DNA from 3 places in the Kitasatospora sp. NPDC058032 genome. Region 1 is predicted to be linked to each of the others. Evidence: riboswitches for the same ligand, from Rfam matches in the RefSeq annotation. Region 1 holds a riboswitch; each other region holds the start of a gene.

Region 1 (5,881 bases):
AAGGCCAACAACACCTTTGAATATAGCAGCGTCCGACCAGGACCGAGCCGGAGAACACCGGACGCCGCCCCCGAAGGTCAGCCTCCGGGAGCGGCGTCTGCCACGACCGCGTGCGTGCGTCAGTCCGCCAGCGGGAGGTAGACCTTGTTGCCCTGGGCCGCGAACTCGGCGGACTTCTCAGCCATGCCCGCCAGGGCCTCGGCGTCGAAGTCGCTCTGGACCGCGGAGGAACCGTCGCCGTGCTCGTCACGGATCTTTTGACTGATCTTCATCGAGCAGAACTTCGGGCCGCACATCGAGCAGAAGTGGGCGGTCTTGGCGGGCTCGGCGGGGAGGGTCTCGTCGTGGAAGGCGCGGGCCGTCTCCGGGTCGAGGGCCAGGTTGAACTGGTCCTCCCAGCGGAACTCGAAGCGGGCGTCGGAGAGGGCGTCGTCCCAGGCCTGGGCGCCGGGGTGACCCTTGGCGAGGTCGGCGGCGTGGGCGGCGATCTTGTAGGTGATGACGCCGGTCTTCACGTCGTCGCGGTTGGGCAGGCCCAGGTGCTCCTTGGGGGTGACGTAACAGAGCATCGCGGTGCCCCACCAGGCGATCATCGCGGCGCCGATGCCCGAGGTGATGTGGTCGTAGCCGGGCGCTACGTCGGTGGTGAGCGGGCCCAGGGTGTAGAAGGGGGCCTCGTCGCAGATCTCCTTCTGGAGATCCATGTTCTCCTTGATCTTGTGCATCGGGACGTGGCCCGGGCCCTCGATCATCACCTGCACGTCCCTGGCGCGGGCGATCCGGCCCAGCTCGCCGAGGGTCTGCAGTTCGGCGAACTGGGCCTCGTCGTTGGCGTCGGCGATCGAGCCGGGGCGCAGGCCGTCACCGAGCGAGAAGGTGACGTCGTAGCGGGCGAGGATGTCGCAGAGTTCCTCGAAGTTGGTGTAGAGGAAGTTCTCCCGGTGGTGCGCCAGGCACCAGGCGGCCATGATCGAGCCGCCGCGCGAGACGATGCCGGTCTTGCGGCGGGCGGTCAGCGGCACGTAGCGCAGCAGCACGCCGGCGTGCACGGTCATGTAGTCGACGCCCTGCTCGCACTGCTCGATGATCGTGTCGCGGTAGACCTCCCAGCTCAGCTCCTCGGCCTTGCCGTCGACCTTCTCCAGCGCCTGGTAGAGCGGCACGGTGCCGATCGGCACGGGGGAGTTGCGCAGGATCCACTCGCGGGTGGTGTGGATGTTGCGGCCGGTGGAGAGGTCCATGACGGTGTCGGCGCCCCAGCGGGTGGCCCAGGTCATCTTCTCCACCTCCTCCTCGATCGAGGAGGTGACGGCGGAGTTGCCGATGTTGGCGTTGATCTTCACCAGGAAGTTGGTGCCGATGATCGCCGGCTCGACCTCGGGGTGGTTCACGTTGACCGGGATGACGGCGCGGCCACGGGCGACCTCGTCGCGGACGAACTCGGGCGCCAGGCCCTCGCGCAGGGCGACGAACTCCATCTCGGGTGTGACGACGCCGCGCTTGGCGTACCCGAGCTGGGTGACCGCGGCTCCGTCGCGGCCGCGCAGCGGGCGGCGCGGTCGGCCGGGGAAGACCGCGTCGAGGTTGCGCAGGTCGCCGCCCCGCGGCGAGGTGTGGCGGATGCCGTCGTCCTCGGGGCGCGCCTCGCGGCCGTCGTACTCCTCGACGTCGCCGCGCCGGCGGATCCAGGCGTCGCGCAGGGCGGGCAGGCCGCGCCGCACGTCCGGCTCGTGGTCCGGGTCGGTGTACGGCCCGGAGGTGTCGTACAGCGGGACGGTCTTCCCGTTGGTGAGCACGACCTCGCGGTACGGCACGCGCAGGTCGGGGCGGGACCCCTCGCGGTGGGCCTTGCGCCAGGCCGGGGCCGGGTAGCCGCTGCCCGCGCTGGTGACGGCGTCCCCGGGGCCGGACTGGGGCCGGGCAGACTGCGGCTGTGCCTCAAAGGTGGTCATCGGACCTCAAACTCCCTACGCCGGCATTACCCGGTCAGGTTCCTGCGGTCGACGCAGCCGCCGGTCCGTCCGTCGACGTCCCGTTCAGCGCCCTCTCAGCCCGGTGCTCCGAGCTCCCGCGTCCGCAGGCGGTGTTGCCCGCGCATGACGTCCAACACCGTAGCGAGCCGATCGCCGGAGGTCCAGAGCGGGTCCGGGAGGGGGAACGTCGAGGTCCGGACGGTGAACGGGGGGCGCGGAGCCGCCGCTGCGGGCAGACTGGCTCCGTAGCGGACGAGGCGAGGAGGCCGGCGTGGTCGGGAGCACGGGGCGGGTCACCGGGGCGGTTGGCGCGGGGCTGGTCGGTGAGGTGATGGTGCACGTGCCGGAGCGTCAGGGCACCGAGGCGTTCCTCGCCTACCTGGCGGTGCCGGGCGAGCGGCTGACGGTCGGCACGCCGGTGGTGGTGATCGAGTACCAGCCGCCGAGGACGGTGTACGTGGCGCCGATCGGGCCGTGACACGCCGATGACCCCCCGGTGACGACCTTGTGACGGTCGGTCATGTCACGTCCCTTTCCTCCGGATCGGCCGGGGCGGACAATCCGATTCGGCGCATCTCCTGCGCTCGAAGGGGGAGTTGAACCATGGGACTCATCATCGCCGGGGCAGCCGTCGCGGCACTGATCACCGGAATCACGCTCTTCAAACTCATGTGGCGGGTGGCCGAGCCGAACGAGGCGCTCATCATCTCCGGTTCCCGGCACCGCACCGAGGGGGTCGGCGACGGTCTGGGCTTCCGGATCGTCACCGGGCGCGGCACCCTCGTCACCCCCGGCCTGCAGGGGGTCCGGCGGCTCTCGCTGGACCTCAACGAGGCGGAACTGAACGTCGAGTGCGTCACCACGCAGGGCATCCCGGTCCGGGTGAAGGGCGTGGTGATCTTCAAGGTCGGCGACGACGAGGTCTCGATCGCCAACGCCGCCCGCCGCTTCCTGGACCAGCAGAAACTGATCAGCCAGCGCGTGCACAACGTCTTCGCCGGCCACCTGCGCTCGATCGTCGGCGGGCTCACCGTCGAGGACATGATCCGCGACCGCGAGCGGCTCACCGGCGAGACCCGGGCCGCCTCCGGGCTGGAGATGGAGAAGCTCGGGCTGATCATCGACACCCTGCAGATCCAGGAGATCATCGACCCGACCGGCTACATCAAGAACCTCGCCATCCCGCACGCCGCCGCCGTCCAGCGGGACGCCAGGATCGCCCAGGCCGAGGCGGACCGGCTGGCCACCGAGGCCGAGCAGGAGGCGGCCGCCCGCAAGGCCGAGGCGACCCGCAACAGCGAGATCCAGCAGTCCTCGTACCAGGCCGAGATGGACACCGCCACCGCCCGCGCCCGGCAGGCCGGACCGCTGGCCGACGCCGCCGCCCGGCAGCAGGTGGTGGTCGAGGAGACCCGGGTCGCCGAGTTGGAGGCGCAGCGCAAGGAGCAGCAGCTGCAGATCGACGTGCGCAAGCCCGCCGACGCCCGCGCGTACGACACCCGCACCAGCGCGGAGGCGGCCCGCGACGCGCGGATCTCGGCCGCGCAGGCGCAGGCCCGGGAGACCGAGCTGGCGGCGGCCGCCGAGGCCAGCCGGGTGCGGGTCGCGGCCGAGGCGGACGCCGAGGCCACCCGGGTGCGCGGGCTGGCTCAGGCGGAGGCGACCACGGCGACCGGACAGGCGGAGGCGTCCGCCGCCGAGGCGCGCGGTCTGGCCGACGCCTCGGCGGCGCGGGCGATCGGGCTGGCCCGGGCGGAGGGCATCAAGGCCCGCGCCACCGCCCTCGCCGAGAACCAGGACGCGGTGGTGGCACAGGAGTTGGCGGAGCAGTGGCCGCAGATCGTGCGGGCCGCCGCGGAGTCCTTCGGCAACGTCGAGCACATGGTGCTGCTCAACGGGGCCGACGGGATGGGCGAGTTGTTCGCCAAGGCGCTGGCGATGGGCGGCACCGGGCTCGGGCTGGCCCGCCAGCTGTTGTCCACCGTCGGCCCGGACGGCGCCGCCGCCCCGGCGACCGCCGCCCCGACGGCCGTCCCGGTTCCGGTGGACGCGGTGCCCGTGCCGGCGGACGCGGTGCCGGTGGACGCGGTCCCCGAGGAGGACTGAGCGGTTGGGTAGCCCGGTCCCGCCCGCCTGAGTACCCGTACTCAGGCGGGCGCGGCCGGGCGCGCCGGACGATGGGGCCATGCAACCAGCAGCCATCGCGCGGATCGGCATCACCGCCGCCGGAGCCCAGCTCCCCGCCCGCCGACTGACCTCCCGGCAGCTCCAGGACGAGATCACCGCCGGCGGCCGGCTGAACCTGCCGGAGCGGACCCTGGAGAAGGCCACCGGCATCCTCACCCGGCACTTCGCCGCCGACGGCGAGTACGCCTCCACGCTGGCCCTCGGCGCCGCCCGACGCGCCCTGGACGCCCGCGGGCTGCACCCGCTCGACGTCGACCTGCTGCTCTTCGCCTCCGCCACCCGGGACGTCGCCGAGCCCGCCACCGCGCACCTCGTGCAGGCCGAACTCGGTTCCCGCGCCCACGCGTTCGACGTCAGCAACGCCTGCAACAGCTTCCTCAACGGAATCGACCTGGCCCGGGCGATGATCCTGGCCGGCCGGGCCCGCCGGGCCCTGGTGGTCACCGGCGAGACGCCCAGCCGGGCGATGCGCCGCGACCCGGGCGGAGCGGCGGAGTTCCGCGACGGCTTCGCCGGCTACACCTTCGGCGACGCGGGCGCCGCCGTGGTCGTCGAGGCGGTCGAGCGCGGCGGCATCCTGGACGTCGAGACCGAGACCGCCTCCGAGCACTGGCGGATCGGCGGCATCCCCGGCGGCGGCTCGCGCCACCCGCGCGGCGACGAGTACAGCTACTTCCGGGGCGGTGGAAAGGAGTTGCGCGGGGTCTTCGAGAAGATCGGGCTGGACATCCTGGCCCGGGTGGCCGCCCGCACCGGCCTCGGCTGGGACGACTACGCCCGGGTGCTGGTGCACCAGGTGACCGTGCCCTACCTGGAGCGGTTCGTCGAGGCCACCGGGGTCCCGGAGGAGAAGCTGGTGGTCACCGTGCCCGAGCTCGGCAATGTCGCCAGCGCCACGATAGGCATCCAACTCGAACGAATACGCGGGGAGTTGACGCCCGGAGACAAGGTTCTGATGCTCGGCCTCGGCGGCGGCGTCAGCCTGATGACGATGGTCTGGGAGGCGTCGTGACCGCGCTGTGGGTGGTCGTCCCCGCCTACCGGGAGGAGGCCCGGATCGGCGGCACCCTGGCCGCCCTCGCCGCCCAGCGGGACCGGGACTTCACCCTGCTGGTCGCCGACAACGGCTCCACCGACGGCACCGTGGCGGCCGTCCGTGCCTTCGCCGCCCGCGCGCCGTTCCCGGTCGAGGTGCTGATCGAGCCGGAGAAGGGCGTCGGCTCCGCCGTCGACACCGCGTTCCGGCACGCCATCGCGCACGGCGCCACCCTGCTCGCCCGCACCGACGCCGACTGCCTGCCCGAGCCCGGCTGGACGGCCGCCGCCCGGGCCGCGATGCTCGGCGGCGGCGGACTGGTCTGCGGCCGGGTCACCGCCCGCCGGGACGAGCACGGGCCCGCCGGGCGCGCCGTCTTCCTGGTGCTGGTCGCGCTCGGCGCGTTCTTCGGCCGGATCCGGCCCGCGCACCGGCGCCGGCACGGCTACCTCACCCGGTACCGGATGCACGCGGGCAACAACATGGCGATCACCGCCGAGCTGTACCAGGCGGTCGGCGGCATGCCGCGCCGGCCCTCGCCGACCGACCGGACGTTCATCAACCGGGTCCGCCGGCACACCACCGCGATCGTCCACCGCCGCGACATGGTGGTGCAGAACTCGACCCGGCGGATCCGCGCGTACGGGGTGGTCGGCACCGCCCGCTGGTACCTGGAGCGCGGTGC
Region 2 (5,881 bases), 360 kb from region 1:
GACGGCCGCGGCCTGCTCGCCCGCTTCCTCTACGCCGTCCCCGAGTCCCTGGTCGGCTACCGCAACCTGGAGCCGGACACCGTCCCGGACCAGGTCGCGGACGACTACGCCGAGAGGATCCGCACCCTCACCCTGGCCATGGCCGAGTGGACGGACCCCGCCGTTCTCACCCTCAGCCCCGAGGCCGCCGCCGTCATGCTCGAACACCGCCGCGACATCGAGCACAAGCAGCGCCGCGGCGGCGTCCTGCGCCCGATCACCGAGTGGGCCAGCAAGCTCGACGGCGCCGTCGCCCGCATCGCCGGCCTGCTCCACCTCGCCGACCACCCCCACGACGGCTACACCAAGCCCATCAGCGCCGACACCCTCACCGCCGCCGCCCGCATCGGCGCCTACTACACCGCCCACGCCCTCACCGTCTTGCGTCGCGCGCTCTCCTGCTGGGCGTTCAACTTCGCCGAGCACCTGGCCGAGCCGCCTGAGGAGATCAGTTCCGCCCTGACCTGGGTGACCAAGAAGTCCATCCCGCTGGACCAGTTGGAGGACTCCGAGAACGTCCGCCTCGGCCTAGAGGCCATCGCCCGGCTGATGGACGGGAGCGTCGCCGCGGACACCACGCTCACCCGGAAGCGGATGGTGTTCAACAACGCCCTGCGGTACGCGGTCGAGCGTCGGCGCCTGCCCAGCAACCCGCTCCAGTTCGTCGACTGGACGCCGCCCGCCACGAGCGACGAGATCGACTTCCGGTGGGTGCCCAGCCCTGGGCAGGGCCGCGCGCTGCTGGAGGCCGCCGGGCAGGTCTCGGCCCGGGGAAAGCACCTGCGGGCGTTCTACGGGTGCATCTTGTACGCCGCCACGAGGCCGGCCGAGGCGACGAACCTGCGGCTCGTCGACTGCACCCTGCCGGACAGTGGGTGGGGCGAGCTGGTGCTCGGCAGCAGCTCGCCCCGGGTCGGGTCGCGTTGGACGAACGACGGTCAGTCGCACGAGGAGCGCGGCCTCAAGCGGCGGGCCCGGAACGCCACCCGGGAGGTGCCGATCCCACCTGTGCTGGTCCAGTTGCTCCGGGAGCACATCGACGCGTACGGGGTGACGCCGGACGGCCGGCTGTTCCGGGCAGCGCGTGGCGGGCGGCTGCTGACCAAAGAGACCTCAGCCGTCTGGAAGCGGGCCCGGGAGATCGCCCTCTCCCCGAGGGAAGTGAAGACCAAGCTCGCCGAGGTGCCGTACTCCTGCCGGCACACCGCTGTCTCCGGCTGGCTGGCGGCCGGGGTGGACCAGACCGAGGTGGCCCGGCGGGCGGGGCACAGCGTGGCGGTCCTGCTCCGGTTCTACGCGAAGGTCATCAACGGGCGGCAGGAGCGCGCGAATGGCCTGATCGAGCGGTTCCTCGACGGCGAGGAGCCCTCCTCGTAGGGCCCGGATCCGTTCCACAGGTGTTCCACACAGGGTGGTCCGGAGGGGCATCCGGGTGGGACAGCCCGGGACGGGATCGAAAAGGGCGGGTATCGGCCTGAAGTCGATACCCGCCCTGATCTGGGCGTTCTCCAACAGCGGAGAGCGTGGGATTCGAACCCACGGTACGGGGTCACCGCACGACAGTTTTCAAGACTGTTCCCTTAGGCCGCTCGGGCAGCTCTCCAGGCGGAGGTCAGCCTAACGGGTCCGGCGGGGTTCGGTGCACAGGGTTTCCGGGGCGGGTCGGGGGTCAGTTGTCGCCGACGCGGCTGCCGAGGGTGACCTTGGTGGTGGCGGTCTGGCCGTTGCGGGTGTACTCGACGTCCACGGTCTCGCCCGGCTTGTGCGTCCAGATCTTGCTGACCAGGGCGGGGCCGTTCTCGATCGGGCTGCCGCCGAGCTTGGTGATGACGTCGCCCGGCTTGAGGCCGGCCTGGTCGGCGGCGCCGCCCGGGGTGACGGCCGGCTGGCCCTGGACGTCGCGGGTCTGGATCTGCGCGCCGTCGCCCTTGTAGTCGTCGTTGCGCAGGACGTCGAGCTTGGCGTAGACCGGCTTGCCGGTCTTGATCAGGGTGTCGGCCACCCACTTGGCCTGGTTGATCGGGATCGCGAAGCCGAGGCCGATGGAGCCGGCCCGGCCGTTGCTGGAGGCGTTGGACTGGATCGCCGAGTTGATGCCGATCACGCCGCCGGCGGAGTCCAGCAGCGGGCCGCCGGAGTTGCCGGGGTTGATGGAGGCGTCGGTCTGCAGCGCGTTCATGTAGGAGGCCTGCGCGCCGGTCTCGTCGCCGGAGGCGACCGGGCGGTCCTTGGCACTGACGATGCCGGTGGTGACGGTGGACTCCAGGCCGTACGGGGCACCGATGGCGATGGTGGAGTCGCCGACGTTGACCTTGTCGGAGTCGGCCAGCGGAAGCGGCGTCAGCTTCTCCTTGGGCGGGTTGTCGAGCTTGATGACGGCGACGTCGTAGCCCTCGGCGCGGCCCAGCACGGAGGCGCCGTAGGAGCTGCCGTCGGCGAACTTGACGGTCAGCTTGCCGCCGCTGGAGGCGGGCGCGACCACGTGGTTGTTGGTGAGGATGTGGCCCTCGGTGTCGAAGACGAAGCCGGTGCCGGTGCCGGACTCGCCGTTGCCCTGGGCCTTGATGGTGACGACGCTGGGCAGCGCCTTCTGCGCGATGCCGGCGACCGAGCCCGGGGCGGGCTCGTTCTTCTGGGTGTTGTTGGCCTGGACGGTGGTGGAGCTGCGGTCGGCCTTGGCGCTCACCGATTTGCCGTCGCGGTCGGCGACGGACACGCCGACCGCGCCGCCGGCCACGCCGGCCACCAGGGCGACGGCCGCGACCAGGGCGATCAGGCCGCCGCGCTTCTTGCGCGGGCCGCCGGGGACCGGCGCGCCGGGGTACTCGCCCGGGTAGCCGAGCGGGCCGCCGGGACCACCGGGGGCCCCGGGCGCGCCCGGGGTGATGTCGTGGGCGGTGCCCCAGCCGCCGAGCGGCTGGCCGGCGCCGAACGGGTGGTGGTGCTGGCCGGTCGCGCCAGGGGCCTGCGGGGCGCCTGGGGCGGCGAACGGGTCGTGCGCGACGGGCGCCGGGGGCACCGGCGTGCCCGGGGCCGGGGTGGCGTACGGGTTGTCGCCGTACGGGGCGGGGGCCTGCGCGGCCGGGGCCGCGGGGGCGGCGGGCGGCAGGACCGGCGGCGGCGCGTCCAGGTACCCGGGCTCGGCGGCCGGGGCCGGCGCGGCGGGTGCCTCCGGGGCGCCGACCTTGCCGAACGCCAGCGTGGGCGTGAACCCGCCGGAGCCCCCCTCGGCGGGCGGCTGGGGCGGCTGGTCGACTGCGGGCGTCGGTGCAGAAGCGGGGGCGGGGCCGGCCGCAGACGGCAACGCCGGACCGTCAGAAGCGGAACCCACCACCCCCTGGCCGCCGGAGGGCTGCTCCCCCTGCGGCCCGGTGGACCCAACCTCGCGCTCGGTGCTCACGGACGACCTCCATAGCTGACAGGACCAACAACCATAGTTTTTCGCACACCCGATTCGATTGCCGTAAGGACCCTTCTGAAGAACTCATAAGAATCCTTAGCCGGGCCAGACGGCCGCCGAAGCGCCGTACCCGACACGACCCGTCTTGGCGTTCCCCCCGACGGCGACTAGCCTGTCGCTCCGAACTGACACGCGGGAGCTTGGACCGACCAGGCTGAGAGTGCGCCGGTCGACCGTACGCCACGGAGCTCGTGGGCGGCTGTCGAGGGGGCGCAGACCGCCGGAACCTGTCCGGGTAATGCCGGCGTAGGGAGAAATCGGCCATGCCGTCCGCTTCGTCATCCTCGTCCTCCGGCGCGCCCGCGTCCCGGAACGTCCCCCCGCCGCAGGACGCCGCGGGCACCGCTCCCGGTTCCCCCGACGGGGACACCGCGCGGACGGCCACCGCCGTCCTGGAGCCCCCGGCCCGCACCGAGGCGCCGCTGGTGCTGGACACCGAGCCGCCCCGCACGCTCGGCTTCCGCGACCACTTCGCGCTCTGGATGAACCTCGGCGTCTCGCTGATCGGCTTCACCACCGCCGCGACCGTGCTCGGCGCCGAGGGCGAGGAGCTGTCGCTGGCCGCCGCGGTGACCGCGATCGTGGCCGGCACCGTGGTCGGCACCGCGATGCTCGGTGTGGCCGCGCTGATCGGCGCGCGGACCGGCGCGCCCGCCATGGCGAACCTGCGCGGCCTGTTCGGCACCCGGCTGTCCTACGTGCCGACGGTGCTCAACATCGTCCAGTGCATCGGCTGGGGCGTCTACGAGCTGCTGACGATCGCGCTCGGCGCGCAGACCGTGACCGGCACCGAGGGCTACCGCTGGGTCTTCGTGGTGCTGGCCGGCGCGCTGACCACCGCGCTGACCATCTGGCCGCTCGGCGCCATCGCGGTGCTGCGCCGCTTCGTCGCCGCCGCGGTGGCGGTCGCGATGGTGTACTTCACCGTCCAGCTCGGCCGGCACGGCGTGCCGGACCCGGGTGCCGGCAACTGGCACGGCTTCCTGCGGGCGACGGACTCGATGATCGCGGTGTCGATCTCCTTCGTACCGCTCGCCGCCGACTACACCCGGCACTCGCGCACCCCGCGCTCGGCGTTCTGGGGCAGCTTCTCCGGCTACACGATGGCGCAGGTCTGGTGCTACGTGCTCGGGCTGATGGCGCTGCTGCAGGCGGACGGGAACCCGGAGCGGATCTTCGACTCCTTCCTGGGCGTCTGGGCCGGCTGGCTGTTCCTGCTGGTGCTGGTGCTGCGCGAGACCGACCAGTCCTTCGCCAACGTCTACTCGACCGCGATGTCGATCCACAACCTGCTGCCGAAGGTCGACCGCCGGGTGCTGACGGGCGGCACCGGTGTGCTGATCACCGTGCTCGCGCTGCAGATCACCGCGTTCACCGACTCCTACTACGCCTTCCTGGGGCTGATCGGCTCGGTCTTCGTGCCGATGTTCGCGGTGCTGGCGGTCGACTACTTCCTCGGCGCCGGGCGGCGCGGCTGGGACCTCTCCGCCGACGCGCCGTCCCGCTGGCTGATGCTGCTGCCGTGGGCGCTGGGCTTCGCCACCTACCAGCTGATCGCGCCGACCGCGGTGGCCGGCTGGTGGACGGACCTCTGGACCTCCGCGCAGGAGGCGCTGCACTTCACCCCGCAGGAGTGGACCTCGGCCTCGCTGTTCGGCTTCCTGGTGCCGGCCCTGGCCACCTGGGCGCTCACCCCGCTCACCCGGGCCCGCGGCGCCGTCGCGCGCTGACCCGCTCCGCGGGCGCCGAGGCGGAGGCGGACACGGAGGCGAAGACGGCCCCCCCGGGTTGGGACCGTCTTCGCCTCCGCTTCACTTGCGCGGCCTATCGTGTACGGCGTGACCAGCCCTGATGTCTCGCCCGTGACGGCCCGCACCGCACCGCCCGTCCAGGTGATCGCCCACCGCGGTTCCTCGTACGCCCTTCCCGAGCACACCCTCGCCGCCTACCGCCAGGCGCTCACCGAGGGGGCGGACGCCCTGGAGTGCGACGTGCGGGTGACCGCCGACGGGCAGCTGGTCTGCGTGCACGACCGGCGGATCGGCCGGGTCTCGGACGGCCGGGGCACGGTGTCCGCGATGACCCTGGCCGAGCTGGAGGCGCACGACTTCGGCGCCTGGAAGACCGGCCGGCCGAGCGAGGACCCGGAGCTGCGCGGGGTGCTGCGGCTGGAGAGCCTGCTGGAGCTGGTGGTGGACTGCGGGCGTCCGGTGGACCTCGCGATCGAGACCAAGCACCCGGTGCGGTTCCGCGGCCGGGTGGAGTCCGAGCTGCTGCGGGTGCTGGACCGGTTCGGGATCGGCGGCGCGGGCGGTGGCGGTGGCGCGGGCGGTGGCGGCGCGGGCGGCCACGGCGTCAACGCCCGGATCATGAGCTTCTCCT
Region 3 (5,881 bases), on a different contig from region 1:
GCGCTCGCGCCGGGCGTCGGTGCACAGGTACAGCCGGGCGTCGGCGAGCCGCTCCCGTCGGTCCGTCACAGCGCCATCGCCTGGGCGCGGCGCTTGACCTCGGTGGCCCGGTTCTCCCAGAGCGCCTGGACGGGGGTGCCGGGCAGCGACGGGTCCTCGCTGAACATCCACTCGAGGATCTCCTCGTCGCTGAACCCGCTGTCGCGCAGCACCGTCACCGTGCCGACCAGGTGCTTCACCGGGCCGGTCTCGTCGATGAACGCCGCCGGGACCTGCAGCGACTTGTTGGGGCCGCGGCGGACCGCGATCAGGTCACCCTTCTTGACCATGTTGCGGACCTCGGTGACCACCAGACCCCACTTCTCGGAGATGTCGGGGAGGTACAGCCACGCGGGGACCAGGGCTTCAATCTTGGCTTCGATCTCACTCACAAGCACCAGACTGCCACCTCGGCGGCCCGCCGCGCACCAACCGGGTCCGCCGCCCGGCGCTACCCGGCGGCCAGGGCCGACTTCAGCGGGACCGCCGGGTCGGCCGCGCGGGCCGGGTCGAGCACGGCGCCGCGCTCGATCAGCCGCCGTCCCTGGGTCAGGTCGCGCGGCCGGTCGACCGCGAGCAGCGCCCGCAGGGCGCCGTCGCGCAGCCAGAGCACCGACCAGCCGGCGTCCGACGGCGAGCCGCGCCACAGCAGCTCGTCGCCCGCCCCGTGCCGTCCCGCGTACTGCGCCATCCGGCCGAACTGCTCGGACCAGAAGTACTGCACCGGGTCGTACGGCGGCGCGTCCGTTCCGAGCAGGGTGGCGGCGACGGCCTCGCCGGACTGCAGCGCGTGGTCCCAGTGCTGGACGGTCAGCCGGGCGCCGGAGCGCGCCGAGGGGTAGCTGACGCAGTCGCCGGCCGCGAGGACGCCCTGCACGGTGGTGCGCAGCCGCTCGTCCACCAGCACGGCGCCGGCCGCGTCCAGGGCGACCCCGGTGCCGGCCAGCCAGCCGGTGGCCGGGCGGGCGCCGATGCCGACCACGACCTCGTCGGCGGGCAGGTGCGAGCCGTCGGCGAGCAGCACCGCGCCCGGTTCGACGGCGGCGACACCGGTGCCGCAGCGCAGGTCCACCCCGGCCTCGGCGTACCAGGCGGCCATCGCCCGGCCGACCTCGGCGGGCAGCGCGCCGGGGACGGGTGCCGGGCCTGCTTCGACGACGGTCACCTCGCAGCCGGCCGCCCGGGCGGCGGTGGCCACCTCGGCGCCGATCCAGCCCGCGCCGACCAGCACCAGGCGCAGGCCGGGGCGGAGCAGGGCGCGCAGCGCCAGCGCGTCGTCCAGGGTGTGCAGCAGGTGGGCGCGCTCGGCGCCGGGCAGGGCGCGCGGCTCGGCGCCGGTGGCGATCACCAGCGCGTCGTACGGTTCGTCCCCGGCGTCGGTGTGCAGCAGGCCCGCGCCGCCGGGGCCGCCGGCGGTGAGTCCGGTGGCGCGGCGGCCGGTGAGCACTTCGACGCCGAGCTCAGCGAAGTCGAGGTCGAGGGCGGTGCTGTCGGCCTTGCCGAGCAGGACGTCCTTGGAGAGCGGCGGCCGGTCGTACGGCGCGTGCGGCTCCTCGCCGACCAGCGTGATCCGCCCCTGCCAGCCGTCGCGCCGCAGCACCGCGGCGCACTGCGCCCCGGCCAGCCCGGCGCCCACGACGACCACCCGATCCGTCTGTCCCGTTCCGTTCAGCTCAGCCACGCCCGTCACTGTACTGAGCCCGGTCCCGGGTCCGAGGTCCTAGGCCCTTCCCCGCCCCCTCTCGCGGGCACCTTCAGGGGGCGCACCCCCCGGAGTTAAGGTGGGGGCACCATCACGGGAGCCCGGCGCACCGGGCTGAGAGGCGGGCTGGCACGGCCCGCGACCGTCCGAACCTGATCCGGGTCATACCGGCGAAGGGAGAGCAGCTTTGACACGCCTGGTACGGGGCGCCCATGCCGAGGTGCTGGTCATCGGCGGTGGGATCATCGGCCTCGTCGTCGCCTGGCGGGCGGCCCAGCGCGGGCTGCGCGTCCTGCTGATCGACCCCTGGCCCGGCCACGGTGCCGCCCAGGTCGCGGCGGGCATGCTCGCCCCGGTCACCGAACTCCAGTACGGCGAGGAGCCGCTGCTGCGCCTCGGGATGGCCTCCAACGAGCGGTACGCGTCCTTCGCCGCCGAACTCACCGAGGCGAGCGGCGGCCGGGACATCGGCTACCGGCAGTGCGGCACCCTCGCCGTCGCCCTCGACTCCGACGACCGCGCGGAACTGCGCGAGCTGCACGCCTTCCACCAGCGGCTCGGCCTGGACTCGCAGTGGCTCACCGGCCGCGAGGCCCGCCGGCTGGAGCCGATGCTCGCCCCGGGCGTGCGCGGCGGCCTGCACGTCACCGACGACCACCAGGTGGACGGCCGCCGGCTGGCCGAGGCCCTGCTGCACGCGTGCGAGCGGGCCGGCGTGGTGGTGCACCGCACCGAGGCCACCGAGCTGCTGGTCGAGCACGACCGCGCGACCGGCGCCCGGCTGGCCACCGGCGAGAGCGTCACCGCCGACCGGATCGTGCTCGCGGCCGGCTCGCGCAGCCACCTGCTGCCCGGCCTGCCCCCGGGCGTGCTGCCGGCGATCCGCCCGGTCAAGGGGCAGGTGCTGCGGCTGCGGGTGCCCGAGGCGTACCGGCCCTTCCTCTCCCGCAACGTGCGGGCCGTGGTCCGCGGCGGCCACCTCTACCTGGTGCCGCGCGAGAACGGCGAGCTGGTGGTCGGCGCGACCACCGAGGAGCAGGGCCACGACACCACGGTCACCGCCGGCGGGGTGTACGAGCTGCTGCGCGACGCGCACGAGCTGGTCCCCGGCATCACCGAACTGCCACTGGTGGAGACCGGCGCAGGGCTTCGCCCCGGCTCGCCGGACAACGCGCCGCTGCTCGGCCCGACCGCGCTGCCCGGCCTGGTCGCCGCCACCGGCCACTACCGCAACGGCGTCCTGCTGACGCCCGTCACCGGCGACCTGCTGGCCGACTACCTGGCCACCGGCACCCTGCCGGAGCTCGCCCACCCGTTCTCCCCCACCCGATTCACGAAGGTCCCGGCATGAGCCCCCGCACCAGCGACATCCCCCTGAGCGTCAACGGCGAGCCCCGCGAGGTGCCCGCCGCGACCACCCTCGCCGAGGTGGTCGCCACCCTCAGCCAGGCGCACTCCGGCGTCGCCGCCGCCCTGAACGAGGCCGTGGTGCCGCGCGCCGAGTGGCCGCGCACGCCGCTGTCGGCGGGCGACCGGATCGAGATCCTCACCGCCGTCCAGGGAGGCTGACCGATGGCCGACGACCTTCTCACCATCGCCGGGACGTCCTTCTCCTCCCGGCTGATCATGGGCACCGGCGGCGCCCCCAGCCTGGAGGTCCTGGAGCAGGCGCTGCGGGTCTCCGGCACCGAGCTGACCACCGTGGCGATGCGCCGGGTGAACGCCGGCACCCAGGGTTCGGTGCTGGACGTGCTGAGCCGCAACGGCATCCGGGTGCTGCCCAACACGGCCGGCTGCTTCACCGCCGGCGAGGCCGTGCTGACCGCCCGGCTGGCCCGCGAGGCGCTCGGCACCGACTGGGTGAAGCTGGAGGTGATCGCCGACGAGCGGACCCTGCTGCCGGACCCGATCGAGCTGCTGGACGCCGCCGAGACCCTGGTCGACGACGGCTTCACGGTGCTGCCGTACACCAACGACGACCCGGTGCTGGCCCGCAAGCTGGAGGACGTCGGCTGCGCGGCGATCATGCCGCTGGGCTCGCCGATCGGCTCCGGTCTGGGCATCCGCAACCCGCACAACTTCCAGCTGATCGTGGAGGGCGCGGGCGTCCCGGTGATCCTGGACGCCGGTGCCGGCACCGCCTCGGACGTCGCGCTGGCGATGGAGCTGGGCTGCGCCGCGGTGATGCTGGCCTCGGCCGTCACCCGCGCCCAGGACCCGGTGCTGATGGCCGACGCGATGCGGCACGCCGCCGAGGCGGGCCGGCTGGCCCACCGGGCGGGCCGGATCCCGCGCCGGTTCCACGCCGAGGCCTCGTCCGCGATGGCCGGCCGTGCCGACCTGGACACCCGCGAGCACCCGGCGTTCTGACGGTCCGTTCCGGGCGCCCGACATTCCGGATAATCAATACGATCATCATCCCGGTGTCACAAACCGGGCACAGAGCGGCCCCGGGAGCGGTGTCTCCCGGGGCCGGCGGACCCCCACGTCCTAGACTCGCCGGGTGGACATGGCATTGCGCGACCCCCTGATCGGTACCCTGCTCGACGGCCGGTACCGGGTCGAGCGGCGGATCGCCACCGGCGGCATGTCCACCGTCTACCAGGGCACCGACACCCGGCTCGACCGGGTCGTGGCGCTCAAGGTGATGCACCCCTCGCTGGCCGGCGACACCGCGTTCACCACCCGCTTCATCCGCGAGGCCAAGGCCGTCGCCCGGCTCGCCCACCCCAACGTGGTCAACGTCTTCGACCAGGGCGCCGACGGCGCGCACGTCTTCCTCGCCATGGAGTACGTGCCCGGCGGCACCCTGCGCGACCTGCTGCGCGACCGCGGCGCGCTCTCCGTGCGGGCCGCCCTGGACATCCTGGAGCCGGTGCTCGCCGCCCTCGGCGCCGCCCACCGGGCCGGACTGGTGCACCGCGACGTCAAGCCCGAGAACGTGCTGATCACCGAGGACGGCCTGGTCAAGGTCGCCGACTTCGGCCTGGTCCGGGTGCTCAACGCCGCCGACGGCACCACCACCTCCACCGCCGCGACGGCCGGCACCGTGCTCGGCACCGTCTCCTACCTCGCGCCCGAGCAGATCCGCCCGGGCGCCGAGACCGACCAGCGGGTGGACGTCTACGCGGCCGGCATCCTGCTGTACGAGATGCTCACCGGCGCCCGCCCGCACACCGGCGAGAACCCCGTCCAGGTGATGTACCGCCACCTGCACGAGGACGTCCCGCCGCCGTCCGCCGCCGTCCCCGGCGTGACGCCCGGGCTGGACGCCATAGTGGCCGGCGCCTGCGCCCGGGACCGCGCGAACCGCCCGCACGACGCGGTCGAGCTGCTCGCCGCGCTCCAGCGGGTGCGCCGCGGGCTCACCCCGGACCAGCTGGACGCCGAACCGCCGGCCTCCACCCGGCCCAGCCCGCGCTACCCGACCGGCGAGGCGACCTCGGTGCTCACCCCGGTGCTGCTGCCGGCGCCCCCGGTCGAGCGCACCAGCGTGCTGGACGTGCCGCCGGACCTCATGGACCAGCTGCTCACCGAGCCCCGCCCGTACGACGAGCCGCCGCCGCCCCGCGCCCCGCGCCGCGCCCGGCGCCCCCGGTCCGCCGCCGCCCGCCGGCTGCCGCGCGGGCCGCTGATCTGGACGGCCGTGGTCGCCGCCCTGGTCCTGCTGGTCGGCGGCGCCACCTACACGATCTCCGGCGCGGTGTACGGCACGGTGCCGGGCGTGCTCGGCAAGGACCGGACCGAGGCGGAGCGGATCCTGGACGCCGCGGGCATGCACGGGCGGGTCTCCGAGGTGTACAGCGAGTCCGTCCCGGTCGGCCAGGTGATGGCCGCCGCCCCCGGGGTGGGCACCCGGACCAGGAAGAGCGACGCGATCACCCTCACCGTCTCGCGCGGGCCCAAGCGGATCGCCGTCCCGGACGTGGTCGGCCGCCCGTCCGCACAGGCCTCCTCGACGCTGACCGGGGCGCAGCTGACCGCCGGCACGGTGACCGAGACGTACAACGACACCGTCCCGGAGGGCTCGGTGATCAGCAGTTCGCCGGCGGCCGGCCAGCAGGTGCCGGAGAACACGGTGGTCGCGCTGGTGGTCAGCAAGGGCATGGTGCCGGTCCCGGACGTCACCGGGATGTCCAA

The links. A riboswitch is a leader RNA that binds a small molecule or an ion and turns the genes downstream of it on or off. The one in region 1 is predicted to bind thiamine pyrophosphate.
Region 2: it holds a riboswitch for thiamine pyrophosphate, as region 1 does, so the genes downstream of both, ACFVUH_RS07840 (purine-cytosine permease family protein) here and thiC (phosphomethylpyrimidine synthase ThiC) in region 1, are expected to answer to the same signal.
Region 3: it holds a riboswitch for thiamine pyrophosphate, as region 1 does, so the genes downstream of both, thiO (glycine oxidase ThiO) here and thiC (phosphomethylpyrimidine synthase ThiC) in region 1, are expected to answer to the same signal.

Annotation. Positions count from the first base shown of each region.
Region 1 covers NZ_JBHVRK010000004.1:368,624-374,504, reverse strand. The annotation lists gene thiC (phosphomethylpyrimidine synthase ThiC) at 120-1,952, opposite strand; TPP riboswitch at 1,948-2,082, opposite strand; gene ACFVUH_RS09505 (hypothetical protein) at 2,245-2,451, shown strand; gene ACFVUH_RS09500 (flotillin family protein) at 2,577-4,079, shown strand; gene ACFVUH_RS09495 (ketoacyl-ACP synthase III) at 4,159-5,172, shown strand; gene ACFVUH_RS09490 (glycosyltransferase family A protein) at 5,169-5,881, shown strand, end outside.
Region 2 covers NZ_JBHVRK010000004.1:5,858-11,738, forward strand. The annotation lists gene ACFVUH_RS07825 (DUF3987 domain-containing protein) at 1-1,416, shown strand, start outside; tRNA gene ACFVUH_RS07830 (tRNA-Ser) at 1,555-1,642, opposite strand; gene ACFVUH_RS07835 (S1C family serine protease) at 1,709-3,439, opposite strand; TPP riboswitch at 3,622-3,769, shown strand; gene ACFVUH_RS07840 (purine-cytosine permease family protein) at 3,763-5,229, shown strand; gene ACFVUH_RS07845 (glycerophosphodiester phosphodiesterase family protein) at 5,362-5,881, shown strand, end outside.
Region 3 covers NZ_JBHVRK010000002.1:434,206-440,086, forward strand. The annotation lists gene thiE (thiamine phosphate synthase) at 1-69, opposite strand, end outside; gene ACFVUH_RS04880 (Rv2175c family DNA-binding protein) at 66-431, opposite strand; gene ACFVUH_RS04885 (NAD(P)/FAD-dependent oxidoreductase) at 491-1,720, opposite strand; TPP riboswitch at 1,828-1,934, shown strand; gene thiO (glycine oxidase ThiO) at 1,929-3,092, shown strand; gene thiS (sulfur carrier protein ThiS) at 3,089-3,310, shown strand; gene ACFVUH_RS04900 (thiazole synthase) at 3,314-4,111, shown strand; gene pknB (Stk1 family PASTA domain-containing Ser/Thr kinase) at 4,251-5,881, shown strand, end outside.